DNA from 4 places in the Agrobacterium sp. CG674 genome. Region 3 is predicted to be linked to each of the others. Evidence: predicted binding sites of a transcription regulator. Region 3 holds the regulator's gene; each other region holds the start of a gene.
What was found. Region 3 encodes PhoB, which activates phosphate uptake and scavenging genes when phosphate is short. Its sites were predicted from a motif close to TGTCATNNANCTGTCAT; they were not measured.
Positions count from the first base shown of each region.

Region 1: the regulator PhoB is predicted to act here: its motif matches at 2,091-2,107, upstream of ACQZ51_RS09220 (bifunctional 2',3'-cyclic-nucleotide 2'-phosphodiesterase/3'-nucleotidase).
Region 2: the regulator PhoB is predicted to act here: its motif matches at 2,423-2,439, upstream of ACQZ51_RS15530 (DUF2794 domain-containing protein).
Region 4: the regulator PhoB is predicted to act here: its motif matches at 1,607-1,623, upstream of ACQZ51_RS00805 (DUF1045 domain-containing protein).

Region 1 is NZ_JBNWDZ010000003.1:3,298-7,415, forward strand. Features, by position in the region: gene ACQZ51_RS09220 (bifunctional 2',3'-cyclic-nucleotide 2'-phosphodiesterase/3'-nucleotidase) at 25-2,013, opposite strand; gene ACQZ51_RS09225 (PilZ domain-containing protein) at 2,142-2,477, opposite strand; gene ACQZ51_RS09230 (DUF1203 domain-containing protein) at 2,570-3,037, opposite strand; gene ACQZ51_RS09235 (DUF4344 domain-containing metallopeptidase) at 3,187-4,071, shown strand.
Region 2 is NZ_JBNWDZ010000005.1:132,733-136,850, forward strand. Features, by position in the region: gene acnA (aconitate hydratase AcnA) at 1-1,207, shown strand, start outside; gene ACQZ51_RS15525 (DUF1223 domain-containing protein) at 1,456-2,175, shown strand; gene ACQZ51_RS15530 (DUF2794 domain-containing protein) at 2,463-2,855, shown strand; gene ACQZ51_RS15535 (Bax inhibitor-1/YccA family protein) at 2,925-3,707, opposite strand; gene ACQZ51_RS15540 (ABC transporter permease) at 3,945-4,118, opposite strand, start outside.
Region 3 is NZ_JBNWDZ010000001.1:364,515-368,632, forward strand. Features, by position in the region: gene pstB (phosphate ABC transporter ATP-binding protein PstB) at 1-750, shown strand, start outside; gene phoU (phosphate signaling complex protein PhoU) at 843-1,559, shown strand; gene phoB (phosphate regulon transcriptional regulator PhoB) at 1,591-2,274, shown strand; gene ACQZ51_RS01810 (cold-shock protein) at 2,635-2,844, shown strand; gene ACQZ51_RS01815 (hypothetical protein) at 3,070-3,291, shown strand; gene ACQZ51_RS01820 (DUF6481 family protein) at 3,329-3,718, shown strand; gene ACQZ51_RS01825 (GcrA family cell cycle regulator) at 4,103-4,118, opposite strand, start outside.
Region 4 is NZ_JBNWDZ010000001.1:161,463-165,580, forward strand. Features, by position in the region: gene ACQZ51_RS00800 (alpha-D-ribose 1-methylphosphonate 5-triphosphate diphosphatase) at 1-810, opposite strand, end outside; gene ACQZ51_RS00805 (DUF1045 domain-containing protein) at 807-1,514, opposite strand; gene ACQZ51_RS00810 (2,3-bisphosphoglycerate-dependent phosphoglycerate mutase) at 1,951-2,586, opposite strand; gene dapB (4-hydroxy-tetrahydrodipicolinate reductase) at 2,611-3,438, opposite strand; gene ACQZ51_RS00820 (ABC transporter ATP-binding protein) at 3,456-4,118, opposite strand, start outside.

The DNA of each region.
Region 1 (4,118 bases), on a different contig from region 3:
AAAATGCGCCTCGCGGTCCCGCTTTTAAAGCGTCAGGCGGAACTTGGCGAAACCCTCTGCGCCATCGCCCGCGTCTTCAATCTTTGCGCCTTTTACATCCCCAACATATTGCCGGGCCTTAGGGCCGGTCTCGAAGATCGCCGTTGTGTTGGCAACAGGAGAGAAAGACCAGTTGTCATCTGCCGAGGGGTTGATTGTGCCCTGCGCGATGATGTAGCGCACGATGACATCGCGGTTGGTATCCGGTGCTACAAAAATGATCTTGTCTGAGCCGATATTGGGGAATTTGCCGCCACCGCTGGCGCGGTAGTTGTTTGTCGCCACCACAAATTTCTGCTCGGGGTCGATGGGCTTTCCAGCAAATTGCAAGCCTATGATGCGGTTGCTGTCCGGGTTGATCGCCTTGCCGTCCTTATCGAACTTCGGTGGCTTGGAGACATCGATCTGGTACGTCACCCCATCGATGATATCGAAGTTATAGGAGGGAAAATCACTGTTGAGCAGTGGCGCATCCTTGGCACCCGCCTTGACCGTCTGGAACATGCCAGCCGACATTTCGAGCCAGTCCTTGACCTGTGCGCCGGTAATCAGCACGGCCTGAACCGTGTTGGGGTAGAGATAGAGATCGGCGACGTTCTTGATGGCGATGTCACCGGCGGGGACATCGGTATAATAATCAGCTCCACCACGGCCGCCGGACTTGAAGGGGGCAGCCGCCGAGAGAACCGGCATGTCCTTGTACTGCCCGTCTTTCAGCATGTCCTTGATGTACCAGGTCTGTGCATTGGAAACGATCTGCACGGATGGATCATCCGCCACCAGCGCGAAATAGGAATAGAGCGGCGCGGTGCTCTTGCCCACGGCGCGGCGAACATAGGCCAGCGTCGCTTCGTGATCGGCCTTCACGGCAGCGATAACCTCCGCCTTGTCCTTCACGTCTGCCACGATCTTGCGGTTGTCATCGCGGTGATAGATCGGGCGTACCTCGGTGGTGAAGTCCACGATCTTCCAGCTCTTGCCGTCTTTTTCCAGCAGCAGGTCGATGAGGCCCATATGCGAGCCCCAGAAACCGCCCATGACGGCGGGCTTGCCCATCAGCGTGCCTTTGACGGGGTCAACGCCTTGAATGCCGTCCCAGGTCTTGGGGCCGGGAAAGACGAGATGCTGGTGGCCGGTAAAGACGGCATCGATGTCTTTGACGCCGGCGAGATACAGCGAAGCGTTTTCCATACGGTCGCTCTGGCCCTTGCCATCGATGCCGGAATGCGACAGCGCGATGATGATATCGGCACCCTGTTCCTTCATGACAGGCACCCAGGCCTTGGCGGCATCGACGATATCGCGGGTCTGCGCCTTGCCTTCAAGGTTCTTGGCATCCCACATCATGATTTGTGGTGGGACGAAGCCGATGATGCCAACCTTGACAGGGCTGGTGGCGCCAGAGCCGTCCTTGATCTGCTTTTCGAGGATGACATACGGCTTGAAGAAAAGGTCGTCATTCTTCGGGTCGGATGCAAGCTGGCCCTTGGTGAGATTGGCGCAGACATAAGGGAAGCCCGCGCCGCCCAGCGTGTTGAACATGAAGTCGAGGCCGTAATTGAACTCGTGATTGCCAAGCGTTCCGCAATCATAGCCCAGCACGTTCATGGCGTTGATGACGGGGTGCTTGTCGCCCGCCTTCATGCCCCGCTCGTAGGCTATGTAATCGCCGAGCGGGTTGCCTTGCAGGAAGTCACCATTATCCACGAGCATGGAATTACCAGCTTCTGCACGAATGGAATCAATGATGGAGGCCGTGCGCGCCAGCCCCAGCGTATCGTTCGGCTTGTCGGCGTAATAATCATAAGGGAAGACGTGCACATGGATGTCAGTCGTTTCCATGATGCGCAGATGCGCCTGGTTGCCCTGTGCGCGTGCCGCGAAAGGATGCAGCATCACAAGAGCTGACGAGGCGGCAAAGCCTCCCAACAGGGAACGTCGCGTGATGGGGTGAAGGCCTGTAAACGAAGACATGGAAACTCCTCGATGAAATCCTGGCTGCGTGGGGTGAGGGCAGCGTAAGATGAATTCAAGAGGAGTCCATCATCAAAATGACAGGCTTATGACTTGTCCCGGATTTTAAACCACCCGGTAAAACTGGCTTATCCGGCCAGCGTCGGCTTCACCTCATCATGGAAGAAGCGGAAGTAGGATGAAAGCTGCGCGAGTGTGTTGGTGGAAAGCTCCAGTTTAAGCCCCAGGCGGCTTCCGCGCTGCCACTGCACGATTCCCTCTATATAACCGAGATCCTCGCTCTCTACCTTCACCCGGCTTCCCTTCGCCGCAGCAAACGGCCCCTCAAGCTCAAGCGCCATGCCGGTGGCCGAAAGATCGACCACGCGGCCGCTTGCCGTCTGGTTTAGATAATGGACGGTTCCGTAAATGCGTGTCTTGCTGCGTCCGGCATTGCGATTTTGCATGTTTAAACTGCTGGTCATTCCATGGGGTCCACATTTGCTTTTGTGCAAAACTCGCATGGAAGGTTTGAGACCCCTTTAGAATATTGGATAAAATTACACGCAGTGTCGTTTCAGGCGCGGTCTATGCGGCATTGATAGCAATTGTTGCGGGCCGAGCGGACGTGCACATAGGCGATGTCATCCCTTACCAGCAGATCTTCCGCTCGCTGTGTAATTATGTCCGTCGGGGTAACGGCGCCGGTGCCATAGACGATGCGATTGTCATGGCTATAGCCGCGAGTGATGTAATCGGGGCTATTCAACATGGCGGGCAGAATTCCATGCGATTCGTCAGGGCTGCATGATTCGGCGTGAATGAAGATCGGGCCGGTTTCCGCAAAAGGTTGCAGCGCCGGAAAGGGGCGATAGGCCAGCAAAAGTGCGCTTTCGCCATCCTTTATGTGCCCAAGGCAGACCCGGCAGGGAAGGGTTCCCGTCGCGCGAAGGCGTTCCGGTTTCTGGCCGTTTGCGTCCGGTTTGCCGTTTCGGAAAGCGTCTGCCTCATCGGCAGCCATTGCGGTGAAAATGATCTTGGTCATAGCGGCTCCTTGCGTTGCTGGTTTGCCGCTATGCTCTTCAAACATGCGTGTATCCACCCGTTTCTTGCGTCAGAATGCGACAACCCCATTGCTTGTGCTGTTGAGTGTGGCAATCAATCGAACATCCTCTTTTTGGAAAGTTCATATCCATGCTGCGCAGGTTGATGGCCACATCTCTGGTCACCGTTTTTTCTCTTCTTTCACCTGCAGCCCACGCGCAAACAGCGCCCGCGCTGGATGATCTTTCCGAGGAGCAACTGCAGCAGACGGTCAACTTCGTCATCGGAAACGCGATTTTCAGCCTGTACCATGAAGCCTCGCGCATGCTGATCTCTGACCTTGCCTTGCCGGAACTGGGCGGCGGGAAAGATAGCGCTGATCAGCTGGCGGCAACCATCATGCTGGAGGCAAATGAAGAGTGGCTGGATACAGCCATCGTCAATGCCACAGACAGCTGGTATCTTGCGCGCTCAGTGCAGGTTCTGCCTGATCACAGTGCGCCACTGTTCTCCTCACTGGTGCCCAACACCTCTCGCGACAAGCAGATGGCCTGCATGATGGTGGGCAAGGATGCTGGTGGCTATGGCGATCTTGCCGATATGATGGGCCTTGCGAAGACGGAATGGAAAGCCTGCGAAATAGCCTATCCGCAAACCGTCGCGCATTGGAACGAGGTTTTGCAGTCTCACGTTGCCAAACCGGGAGCCACGAAGTTCGTGGCTCGATATGAGCCTGCCCGTGATGCCTTTCTGGATATCTACGCGACCATCCTGAAGGAATCGAAAGTTCTCGATCTGATCGCCCGCAGTTTTGATGGATATGATCTGAAAGGCGAGGTGAAGTTGACGGCGCGCACATGCGGACGGCCTGATGTCTATTGGTCAGCCGAAAAGCGTGAAATCACCTATTGCTACGAGACAGGCAAATTCCACGGAGAATTGATCGCGGCGCATCTGTCTGCTGGCGGCGGCGAGAAAGAAAGCGCCCCAGCTCAGGAAATACCGACAGCGGTGAACCTCGGGCTGGAGCTCTGACGCTTTGGAAGTCACCATCCTCGGGTTGAGCCGAGGATGGTATGGAA
Region 2 (4,118 bases), on a different contig from region 3:
CAACCTGGTTGGTTTCGGCTGCACGACCTGCATCGGCAACTCCGGCCCGCTGCCAGCACCGATCTCCAAGACCATCAACGACAAGGGTCTGATCACCGCTGGCGTTCTCTCCGGTAACCGTAACTTCGAAGGCCGCATCTCGCCGGACGTTCAGGCGAACTACCTTGCCTCTCCGCCGCTGGTTGTTGCTTACGCGCTGGCCGGCACGGTCCAGAAGGATCTGACGACAGAGCCGCTCGGCATGGGTTCAGACGGACAGCCGGTTTTCCTCAAGGATATCTGGCCGACATCTGCCGAAATCCAGGAATTCATCCTGAAATACGTTACGCGTGAACTGTACGAATCCAAATATGCTGACGTGTTCAAGGGTGATGAAAACTGGCAGGCTGTTCAGGTTCCTCCGGGCCAGACCTATGCGTGGGATGACAAGTCGACCTACGTTCAGAACCCGCCATACTTCGTGGGCATGGGCAAGACTGGCACAGGCCTGAAGAACATCAAGGGCGCACGCGTTCTCGGTCTCTTCGGCGACAAGATCACCACCGACCATATTTCCCCGGCCGGTTCGATCAAGGCAGCTTCTCCAGCCGGTGCATACCTTACCGACAATGGCGTGGGCGTTGCGGACTTCAACCAGTACGGCACGCGCCGTGGCAACCACGAAGTGATGATGCGTGGCACATTCGCCAACATCCGTCTTCGCAACCACATGCTTGGGCCAAATGGCAAGGAAGGTGGCTACACCATCCACTATCCGTCCAAGGAAGAGATGTCGATTTACGATGCGGCCATGGCTTACAAGGCCGAGGGCATCCCGCTCGTCATTCTTGCTGGCGTCGAATATGGTAACGGTTCTTCCCGTGACTGGGCTGCCAAGGGTACCAACCTGCTGGGCGTAAAGGCCGTGATTGCGCAGTCGTTCGAGCGTATTCACCGCTCCAACCTCGTAGGTATGGGCGTTGTCCCATTCGTCTTCGAAGACGGCACATCATGGGCCAGCCTCAACCTCAAGGGCGATGAAACCGTCGAGATCGATGGTCTCGAAGGCGATATCAAGCCACGCGAGAAGAAGATTGCCAAGATTACCTATGGCGATGGTACCGTGAAGGAAGTTCCACTTCTTTGCCGCATCGATACGCTGGATGAAGTGATCTACATGAACAATGGTGGCATTCTGCAGACCGTTCTTCGCGATCTGGCTGTATAATTCTTGCCGAATCATGAAAAAAGCGCCGGGAGAAATCCCGGCGTTTTGCGTATGATGATGGGGTATTCTGGTGAAGCTTGCTTCGTGATCGGCACTCACCCCATCGTTACTTTCTATTGAAGGGCCACTCGCGTTATTTTCGCCGGGCGTCCCGACAGGAATTGATAGCATCAATGGTCTGGAGACACGTCCAGACAAGGGTTCTTGCAATGTCGCTGAAATACGGGCCTGTTAGAGTTGGTCTTACCATGTGCGCCTTCGCAGCGATTGCCACGGTGCCCGCACTGGCGCAGCAGCAGGAGCAGATGAAGGGCGTTGTCGAGCTGTTCACCTCGCAAGGCTGCGCGTCCTGCCCACCGGCAGATGAGGCTCTGCGCAAACTCATCCAGAAGGGCGATGTGGTCGGCCTATCCTATCACGTCGATTACTGGAACTATCTGGGCTGGGCGGATTCGCTGGCATCCAAGGAAAACACAGAGCGGCAATATGGCTATGCCCGGGCTCTGGGCCGCAACAATGTCTACACGCCACAGGCTGTCATCAATGGTCGCGACCATGTCAAGGGCGCAGACATGAAGGCAATCGACAGCAGGCTGGATGCCTTCAAGCAGGCCGGGGAAGGCCTCAGTGTGCCCGTCAAGGCGAGCCGTGTCGATGATGAGATCGCCATCCAGATTGGCCCAGGTCAGGGCAAGGCCGACGTCGTGGTGGCTTATTTCAACCGCGAGAAGGTTGTCGACGTGCAAAAGGGCGATAATCAGGGCAAGACCATCTCCTACTGGCACAGTGTCTATGACGTGCAGACAGTGGGCATGTGGGATGGAACGTCCATGACGGTCAAGCTGCCCTCAAGCATCATGAGCAAGGCAAAGGACGGCGGCTGCGCCGTGCTTCTGCAGACGACCGATGCAAGCGGAAATCCCGCTGCGATCATTGGGGCCAGTGTTCTCATGACGTCGGGGGGATAGGTATCCGCTGAAAAGCGGTAAGATCCGATCCGGGCATTGGGGGCTGGGGGTAAAGGGTCAATGCACCGGACCGGGTCATGTTGGTGCCGAGGCATCAATTGACATTAGTCATATCCCACTCAAATCGGGCCATGATTTGACGGAAATAGGGCAATTTAAGATGTTCATCATGCCCTAATTATTACCGGCGCGCGTATCTTTCCCACCGCCATGCAAGGCTTGCATTTCCGCTTTCACGGCGTCAGACTGTCGTGAAATTGTCATTTGCTGTTGAGCGAGGTTGCCCAATGACAGATCAGCCGGATTTGGAGCGTAAAGGCCTGTCTCACAGAGATGGCGCATCCGTGGTCGATATCAGAGAGTACAGGCAGAGCAAGGATGTCTTGCCCATTACCTTCCACCGCCGTGAACTGGATGCGATATTGCGCATCTATGGACGGATGGTCGGCGAGGGGGAATGGCGGGACTATGCCATTGACCATTTGAAAGACAAGGCGGTCTTTTCCGTCTTCAAGCGCTCCGGCGAGATGCCGCTTTTCCGAATCGAGAAAAATCCCAAGCTCGCCTCCAAGCAGGGTGCCTATAGCGTCGTGAATGTGGATGGACGTATCTTGAAGCGCGGCCATGAGCTGGCGCAGGTGCTGAAAGTCTTCGACAAGGTCTTGAAGCTTATCGAGTGATTGTCAGGTTTGTGCATCCCACAAAAAAGGCGGCCCAGAGGCCGCCTTTTCTATTGGTTTCATCAAGACTTACTTGTCGCGGTTTCCGAGGAACTGCAACAGGAACATGAACAGGTTGATGAAGTCGAGGTAGAGGGTCAGAGCGCCCATGATGGCCTTGCGGCCAGCCGTGGCGACATCATCACCGTCAAAGTACATTTCCTTGATCTTCTGCGTGTCGTAGGCGGTCAGGCCTGCGAAGATCAGCACGCCGATGGCGGAGATCGCAAAGCCCATGGCAGACGACTGCAGGAAGATGTTGACGATGGACGCGATGATCAGGCCGAACAGACCCATGATCAGGAACGAGCCCATGCCGGACAGGTCTTTCTTCGTGGTGTAGCCATAGAGCGACAGCGCGCCGAAGGAAGCAGCCGTGATGAAGAACGTCTGGACGACGCTCTGGCCGGTATAGACCAGGAAGATCGACGACAGGGAAAGACCCATCAGCGCTGCGTAGCCCCAGAAGGTTGCCTGTGCGGCAGGAACGCTCATCTTCTGAATGCGGAAGCTCAGGAAGAACACCAGACCCAGCGGAGCGAGCATGACGACCCAGCGCAGAGGCGAGCCGTACAGGGCTGCACCAAGGCTGGTCAGCATCGTGCCGTTACCCATCGTGGCAACAGCTGCCGCAGGATCATTTGTGGTCGCCAGCATCGATGTGAAAAACGCTGCGAAACCTGTAATCGCAAGACCAACGGCCATCAGGTTATAAACCTTGACCATATAGGTGCGCAGACCTTCATCGATCATCGCGCCAGACTGTGCATGGCCCTGGGCCATACGGTTCTGGTAGTTGTTGAAGTCAGACATTGTTACCTCTTTTGAGCTCCGAAATTGCTACGGTGTCGGCATATCGTCGCTTTGAGACCATATCCCAGGCGCCGCTGCGGAGCTACAGCAAGCCTACCAAAGAATATGAGGATATCGCCGCGCGGATACAAGAGCTTTCAGATCCGAAAAAACACCGTATGCGCGAAATGCGATAACGTTTTGGCGATCAGAAACCTGATTTACCCGTTAAAGTTATGTGGCGCACAACTTTTCGGATCACTCCCCTGCCTGGCGAAGAACCGGGGCTGCTTTCTGGCCCAATATGCGCCACGTTCCGATAAGCCCGATACCAACCGTCATGATGAGGGCGATGACGATGGTGGCGATGGCGACATCCGGCAGGAAGCTCGACGGAAGCTTCATGATGCGGGCGATGACGAACCAGGCGGC
Region 3 (4,118 bases):
AAGATGATCGGCAAGGACGTTTCTGTCTATTACAGCGAGAAGCGCGCCTTGTACGATGTGAACCTCAACGTTCGCGAAAACACGGTGACAGCTTTGATCGGCCCATCCGGTTGCGGCAAGTCCACTTTCTTGCGGACCCTGAACCGCATGAACGACACCATCGACGGTTGCCGCGTCACCGGCAAGATCACGCTCGATGAGGACGATGTCTACGATCCAGCGATCGACGTGGTGGAGTTGCGCGCGCGTGTCGGCATGGTGTTCCAGAAGCCGAACCCGTTCCCGAAGACAATCTATGAAAACATTGCCTATGGTCCACGCATTCACGGTCTTGCCCGCAGCAAGGCCGATATGGACCAGATCGTAGAGGCCAGCCTTCAGAAGGCCGGCCTGTGGAACGAAGCCAAGGATCGCCTGCACGAATCCGGTACCGGCCTGTCCGGCGGTCAGCAACAACGCCTTTGCATTGCCCGCGCCATCGCCGTTTCGCCTGAAGTCATTCTGATGGACGAGCCCTGCTCGGCGCTCGACCCCATCGCAACGGCAAAGGTCGAGGAGCTGATCCACGAGTTGCGCAGCAATTTCACGATCGTCATCGTCACGCACTCCATGCAGCAGGCGGCGCGCGTGTCTCAGCGCACGGCCATGTTCCACCTCGGCCATCTGGTTGAGGAAAATGATACCGACAAGATGTTCACCAACCCGGATGACCAGCGCACACAGGACTACATCATGGGTCGCTTCGGCTGATCCTGCCCTCTGTCGTGTCATAGCATCCACGCCACCCCGCCTGAGCCTTTGCGAGCTTGGCGGGTGGCGTCATCTAACTGGAGAATTCGAACATGCCGACACCAAACCATATCATGTCCGCCTATGATGACGAGTTGAAGTTCCTGACCCGCCGGATCGCCGAAATGGGTGGCCTTGCCGAACAGATGTGCGCCGACGCCGTGCGTGCGCTGGTCAATTCGGACTCGGCCCTGGCGCAGAAGGTGATTTCTGATGACACCATTCTCGATCACGCCGAGCGCGAAATTGGCGACAAGGCGATCGTGACGATAGCCAAGCGCCAGCCCATGGCTGCCGACCTGCGCGAAGTCATCGGAACGCTGCGCATCGCCGCTGATCTGGAGCGCGTTGGCGACCTTGGCAAGAACACAGCCAAGCGCGTTCTCGCTGTTGCCGGCACAGGCGTTCCACGCAAGCTGGCCCGTGGTATCGAGCATCTCTCCGAGCTTGCTCTGGTTCAGCTCAAGGAAGTTCTTGATGTCTATTCCACCCGTTCGGTTGAAAAGGCGCAGGCCATCCGCGAACGCGACGAGGAAATCGACGCGATGTACACATCGCTGTTCCGCGAATTGCTGACCTACATGATGGAAGATCCGCGCAACATCACCACCTGCACGCATCTCCTGTTCTGCGCCAAGAACATTGAGCGCATTGGCGACCATGCGACCAACATCGCGGAAACCATCTACTACATGGCCACTGGCAACCAGCCCGAGGGCGACCGCCCGAAGGACGATAGTTCCAACATGCTTGGTGCAGTGACCGAGTGAATTCTCTATACGACTGGCGGAGTCTCTAGCCATGGTGCCCAAAATCGCAGTTGTCGAAGATGAAGAAGCCTTGAGCGTTCTTCTTCGTTACAATCTGGAATCCGAAGGTTACGACGTGGATACCATTCCGCGTGGTGACGAAGCGGAAATCCGCTTGCAGGAACGCACGCCGGATCTGTTGATCCTCGACTGGATGCTTCCAGGCGTTTCTGGCATCGAGCTTTGCCGTCGTTTGAGAATGCGCCCGGAAACCGAGCGGCTGCCGATCATCATGTTGACGGCGCGTGGCGAAGAAAGCGAACGCGTGCGTGGTCTGGCCACGGGTGCGGATGACTACGTCGTCAAGCCGTTTTCAACGCCAGAGCTGATGGCGCGGGTCAAGGCCATGTTGCGCCGCGCCCGGCCAGAGGTTCTGTCCTCCGTGCTGAAATGCGGTGATATCGAGCTGGACCGCGAAACGCATCGCGTTCACCGCAAGGCCCGCGAAGTACGGCTTGGACCAACCGAGTTTCGTCTTCTCGAGTTCCTCATGGTGTCACCCGGCCGCGTCTTTTCGCGCTCCCAGCTTCTCGATGGTGTCTGGGGTCACGATATCTACGTGGATGAGCGCACGGTGGACGTTCATGTCGGGCGCCTGCGCAAGGCACTCAACTTCTCTAGCATGCAGGATGTGATCCGCACCGTGCGTGGTGCCGGATATTCCATGGAAGCCTGACCAGGCCTCGGGGCTAGAACGCTTCTGTATGGCGTCAAAATCTCATGCACCGCTCCCACAAGGGGCGGTGTTTTGCGTTTGGTGCAATGGATATCAATGCGTTAGCTGGGGCAGATCGTGCCAACGACCGGCGTGACCTGCACAGCTTCTGAGTGTTGATTTTAAGTTTCTGTAATTTAAAGTTTGACTCATAGGCCGGAAGGCTCTATGTATTGGTCATCGATATTTTGCTTGCTGAGCTTTGGTTACCGCGCGATTAGCACCGCGCTTTGAACTAACCCTTCCTTTCAAAAAAATCGCTACACCGCACACAGGACTCACGTTCTGTGACTTATAACTTATGCTTTGAAAGGGTTCATTATGACCACAGGCACAGTAAAATGGTTTAACTCCACCAAGGGCTTCGGCTTCATTCAGCCAGACAACGGCGGCGCCGATGCATTCGTGCACATTTCCGCTGTTGAGCGTGCAGGCATGCGCGAAATCGTAGAAGGCCAGAAGCTTTCCTACGATCTCGAGCGGGACAACAAGTCCGGCAAGATGTCTGCCTGCAATCTCCAGGCTGCTTAATACGGGTATCGACTTTCCTTTGACCACGGATGTACTGGCATTGTCGAAAGTTTGAGACCACCGAGGTCAGGCATGTTGCCTGGCCTTTTTTTATGCCGCAAGTCGGCCACATGCTTGGACGTATTGCATTCTTATATGCAAGAATACGCTTCGAGCCGTGAATGCGTATCGCTCTATCCATAAATCGATTCCGGTTTTCAGTGCGATGCGATAGGAGAAAATTCCATGTCAGACGCTCACAGCAAATCCCGCAAGCAGGCCGAAATTGCTTTCGGAGCGACGCAATCGCAGTTTTTTGCCCGCGGCAAAGCGGTCGATGAGTTGAACTCGATTGCGAGCGCCCGTGATGAAAAGACCCTCAGGCTGCGGGAAGCGCGTCTTGCGAAAGAACTGGAAGACAGCTTGAAGCCCGCAGTTATCCCAACCAAACGCGCCAAAAAAACCTGATCCCTGATCGGTATGACGCATCAACTGGAATAGAGATTTGAGAAACACTAGAAATATCAAGAACAACGAAGTTTCCGAACGTCGCGGCGCTGCTGCCGAGGCAAAGGCCGCTCTTTTGAAGGCCTATCGCGAAGCCAAGGAAGCCGCGGCTCCCACGCTCGAAGCCAAGCAGGCCGAGCAGATTGCCGTTGCCGAAGCCCGCAGAGCCCGCCAGGCCGAGCGTGACCAGCAGAAGCGCGAAGAAAAATTGCGCCTGGAAGAAGAGGCCGCGCTACGCGCAGCTGAACTCGAAGCTGCTGCAAACGCTGAGGAAAATGAACGCAAGGCGGCGGAAAAAAATCGTATCGCTCGCGTCGTCGAAGACGAAGCAGCCCGCAAGGCAGAACGCGATCGTCGCTATGCCAACCGCAAGGCCCGCCAGGGCTAAGCTTGAAGCCATGATCCTGCAGCCGTTCAATCGAAGGGCTGCGATCATCCGCTGCGAATGCTGTGCGGAGTGCGAAAGCCATAAGGCGCTTCGCACCCTTGCCGCATATGGGATCAGCCATGCCGCCGCATTTCGGTGCAGCGCCGCATGATCCCGAGGCTCTGAATGCCGTGACGTCTGGCCGCTCTTGCTGCCCCAAAGTCCTCTTACCGGTACGCCGGTTCAATCCCCGATGACAAACTGACAAATCAATCGCCATCTCCTTGGTGAAGCCTTCGCCTGTGCACCTTTGCGCTGACGCATTGCTTTGTCCAAGTCGAAAAAAAAACGCAACAAAAAAGCGGGCCAAAGGCCCGCTCATTTTATTGCGTCGAACTGCGAGCCTTAGGCTCTGCGGCGT
Region 4 (4,118 bases), 200 kb from region 3:
CATCAGCACGCTCATGCCTGCCCCATGCGATGCCTTGGCCGCCTCGACACTGGTCGGAAACTCGGCGAGCTTCACGCCGTGGCTGATCGCCTCATCGACATGGGCATGCGTTGCATCATCATGGCTGGCAATGGTGATGCCGCGCTTGAGGCATTGCGCGGAGAGATAATCGCGATGCTTGCTGGAATATTTAGCCGATGCCGCGACGCGACGATCCATGAACGCCTTGAAAACCTCATCGCTGAGGCCGCGCTTCTTCTGATAGAAGACGATATATTGGTCCATCGTCTGGAACTGGCGCTGGCCCGGAGAATGGTCCATCAGCGAAATCAGCTTCACTTGCGGGTCGTTTTCGAAGTCTTCGAAATGCTCAAGAACGTCTGATGAGGCCACCTCGCAGCGAAGGTGCAGAAGGTGGTCGGCGCGCAGGCGGTTGTCGCTCTGAGCCTTTTCGATGGCATCGGCCATCTCGCGCATCTCGCCGCGTGCAAAGCCGCCATCTTCGTCGGAACCCAGCCGCAGGCAATCGAACACGGTGGTGATGCCAGATGATGCGACCTGCGCATCATGGGCCTGAATAGCGGCCGTCTTGTTCCACGTTACACCCGGACGCGGCGAATAGTGCTGCTCCAGATGATCAGTGTGCAGTTCCACAAGCCCGGCAATGAGGTAATCGCCCTCGAAATTCTCACCAAGATGGGATGACCCCGTGCTGATATCGGAAATTAGCCCATCCTTGACCAGCACGGAGCCTTCCATAATCTCGTTATCGAGCGCGATGCGTGCATTGCTGAAAACCTGCTCGGTCATGGAAATACTTCTTTCTGGACGGAATTCTGGTGTTCATTTGCGTTCAAAAGCGGCAACCAAGTGTGAACGCGAAACGGTTGACCGCGTGCCGGCTCAACAAACAGGCCAAGGCCCGAGATGGACAGCGAACGATCGGTGAAATCGGCAAATTCTGCATTGAGAACCTCAGACATATGCGCACGGTTCGACATATCCACGGGTCCCGTCAGTGTCATGTGGAAGCGGAAATCGTCCATGACATGCGGATAGCCCCAATCCACCAGATTACGCCTCTGGCTCTCGCTCAGATCCTGCGGCCTGCGCCTTGCGATATCGGCGTCGGACAAGGGGGCACGGAATGGCTCGAAATGCGTCACCACGTCAGCCGCAAAATTCTGGAGCGGCTGGTGCGTTTCGTCTGGCACGATTGCGAAGAATGGCCCGAGATTGCCTATGATGACTTTCGGAATATCGAAGGCGTGCCGGCTGCGGACAAAACTCTCCAGAGCTGCGAGAAGCTCATCCTCGTGGCGATCGTCAGCAAGGGTAAACGGCGCTTTCAGCGTCGCGTGAAATCCATAGCGTCGCGGCTCTGCGGTTATTTCGGCATGGTCGCTGTGGTCGTTATGGATGGTGTCGTTAAAGGCGTCACGCCCAAGCCAGCGGGAGGCTTTGCGGGTGAGCGCATCGTTTTCGGCGGGGGTAAAATAGATCGCGTAGCGCACTCAATCGCACTTTCAGCTATCCGCAGTAACGGAACTGTTAAGGTCATACGCCCTTGCCGTGCAAGACCGCAATGGCCAACTAGCCCTTTCGCGTGACGGAATGATGATGGGCTACGAGAATTTTCTACCTGCCAAGACGTTTGCTGGGGTCGAATAAGCCGGGAAACGAGACCGTTACCAGCATACGTGCAGCAGCGATGAAACTTCTTCAAGCTTTGTACGTTGTATCTGCACAGTCTTCACCAACGGAAGGAGTAAAGGCTAATGGAAATCGAAATGATTATTGCGCTTTTCTTCGCTGTATTCGCCACGTCAAGCGTCGCTTGTGCCTATTGGTTTGGTGAACGTCGCGGTCTTTGAGATCCTGCAGCGGGGAGACTATTTGATTTTTTAAAAGCGCTGGAAGCATAACTTCCAGCGCTTCTTGCATGAGAGCTTAGTGTGCTGCCGACATGTCGCCGAGAACTTCTTTCAAAGCGACGGTTGAATCTGCGTTCAACTTATAAACCATCGGTACGCCTGTCGCGAGATTGAGCTTCAGGATTTCTTCCTTGCTCATCTTGTCCAGCACCATCACCAGCGAACGGAGAGAGTTTCCGTGTGCTGCGACCAGAACGGTTTCGCCTCTCAAAACGCGGGGCAAAATCTCGGTCAGGTAGTAGGGCCAGACGCGGGCGCCCGTGTCACGCAGGCTTTCGCCGCCTGGAGGTGGAATGTCGTAGGACCGGCGCCAGATATGAACCTGATCTTCGCCCCACTTTTCGCGGGCATCATCCTTGTTCAAACCGGAAAGATCGCCGTAGTCCCGCTCGTTCAGTGCTTCATCGCGGATGGTTTCGAGGCCGGACTGACCGACATTGTCGAGAACCATCTGGCAGGTTCTCTGGGCACGGATCAGCGACGATGTATAGGCAACATCGAATTTGATGCCGTAATCTGCAAGCGCCTTGCCACCAGCATTGGCTTCCTGGACGCCGAGTTCCGTCAGGTCCGGGTCGCGCCAGCCGGTAAACAGGTTTTTCAGGTTCCAGTCACTTTGGCCGTGACGAACGAGGACGAGTGTTCCGCTCATATCGATTGCTCTCCCAGAGGTTGATTATGTGGCGTCAGCCAGACCGAGAACGTCCAGCATGGAATAAAGACCAGGCTTTTGATCCCTGGCCCAGAGGGCTGCAGAAATTGCGCCGCGTGCGAATATGGAACGGTCGGCGGCGTGGTGGACGAGCGTAACCTGCTCACCTTCGCCTGCAAAAATAACGGAATGATCACCGACGACAGAACCGCCACGCAATGTTGCAAAACCAATTGTGCCGGTCTCGCGCGCCCCGGTATGTCCGTCACGAACGCGAACCGAGTTGGCCGAGAGGTCGATATCACGACCCTGCGCTGCCGCCTCTCCCAGAAGGAGGGCTGTGCCGGATGGGGCATCGACCTTATGCTTGTGGTGCATTTCCAGGATTTCGATATCCCAGTTTGTGCCATCGAGCGCCCGTGCAGCCTGCTTGGTCAAGACACCGAGCAGATTCACGCCAAGGCTCATATTGCCTGATTTGACCACTCTCGCATGACGAGCGGCGGCCTCGAAACGTGCCTCGTCCTCATTTGAGCAGCCTGTCGTTCCGATAACGTGGACAATGCGTGCCTGTGCGCTGAGCGTTGCAAATTCTACGCTGCTCTTCGGAGACGTGAAATCGATCACACCATCCGCATGAAGGAAAGCCGCAAGCGCATCGCTTGTGACTGAAACACCTGTTAGACCCAGCCCGGACAATTCGCCCGCGTCGCGCCCTATGAAGGGCGAGCTTTCACGCTCGACGGCTGCATGAAGTTCCACGCCTGGAGTCTCATGGATCACCCGGATAAGGGTCTGGCCCATGCGCCCGGCCGCGCCAACGACCACCAGTTTCATGACATTGTCGCTCATCGGGTCCTACCGTTGGTTCAAAGGGCGCGAACGCCCGTCGCCTGGAGATTGTTGAGACGAGCGTAAAGACCATCTTCCCGACGCGCAAGCGTCTCATGATCGCCCTCTTCCACGACAAGGCCTTCGTTCATCACGACGATCTTGTCAGCCTTGACGACGGTCGAAAGGCGGTGCGCAATGACGATGACGGTGCGCCCAGACATTGCTGTGTCGAGGGCCTTCTGGACGACGGCCTCCGATTCGGTATCGAGCGCAGACGTGGCCTCATCCAGAAGAAGGATAGGGGCGTTACGCACCAGAGCACGCGCAATCGACAGACGCTGACGCTGGCCGCCGGATAGCGACATGCCGTTTTCGCCAATCGGTGTGTCATAGCCCTGCGGCTGCGCCAGAATGAAGTCGTGCGCATAGGCAAGCCTTGCCGCCTCTTCGATCTCGGCGTCGGTCGCTTCAGGCCGTCCATAGCGAATGTTGTCGCGGATGCTTCCTTCGAAAAGGTAAGGCTGCTGCGAGACATAAGCGAGGTTCTGGCGCACCGAATGTGTGGTGACGTCAGCAATATCCTGCCCATCGACGAGGATCGAGCCGCTGCTCGGATCGTAGAAACGGGGAATGAGATTGATGATCGTCGACTTGCCGGCGCCCGATGGTCCCACCAGAGCCGTTGTTTTGCCACCCTC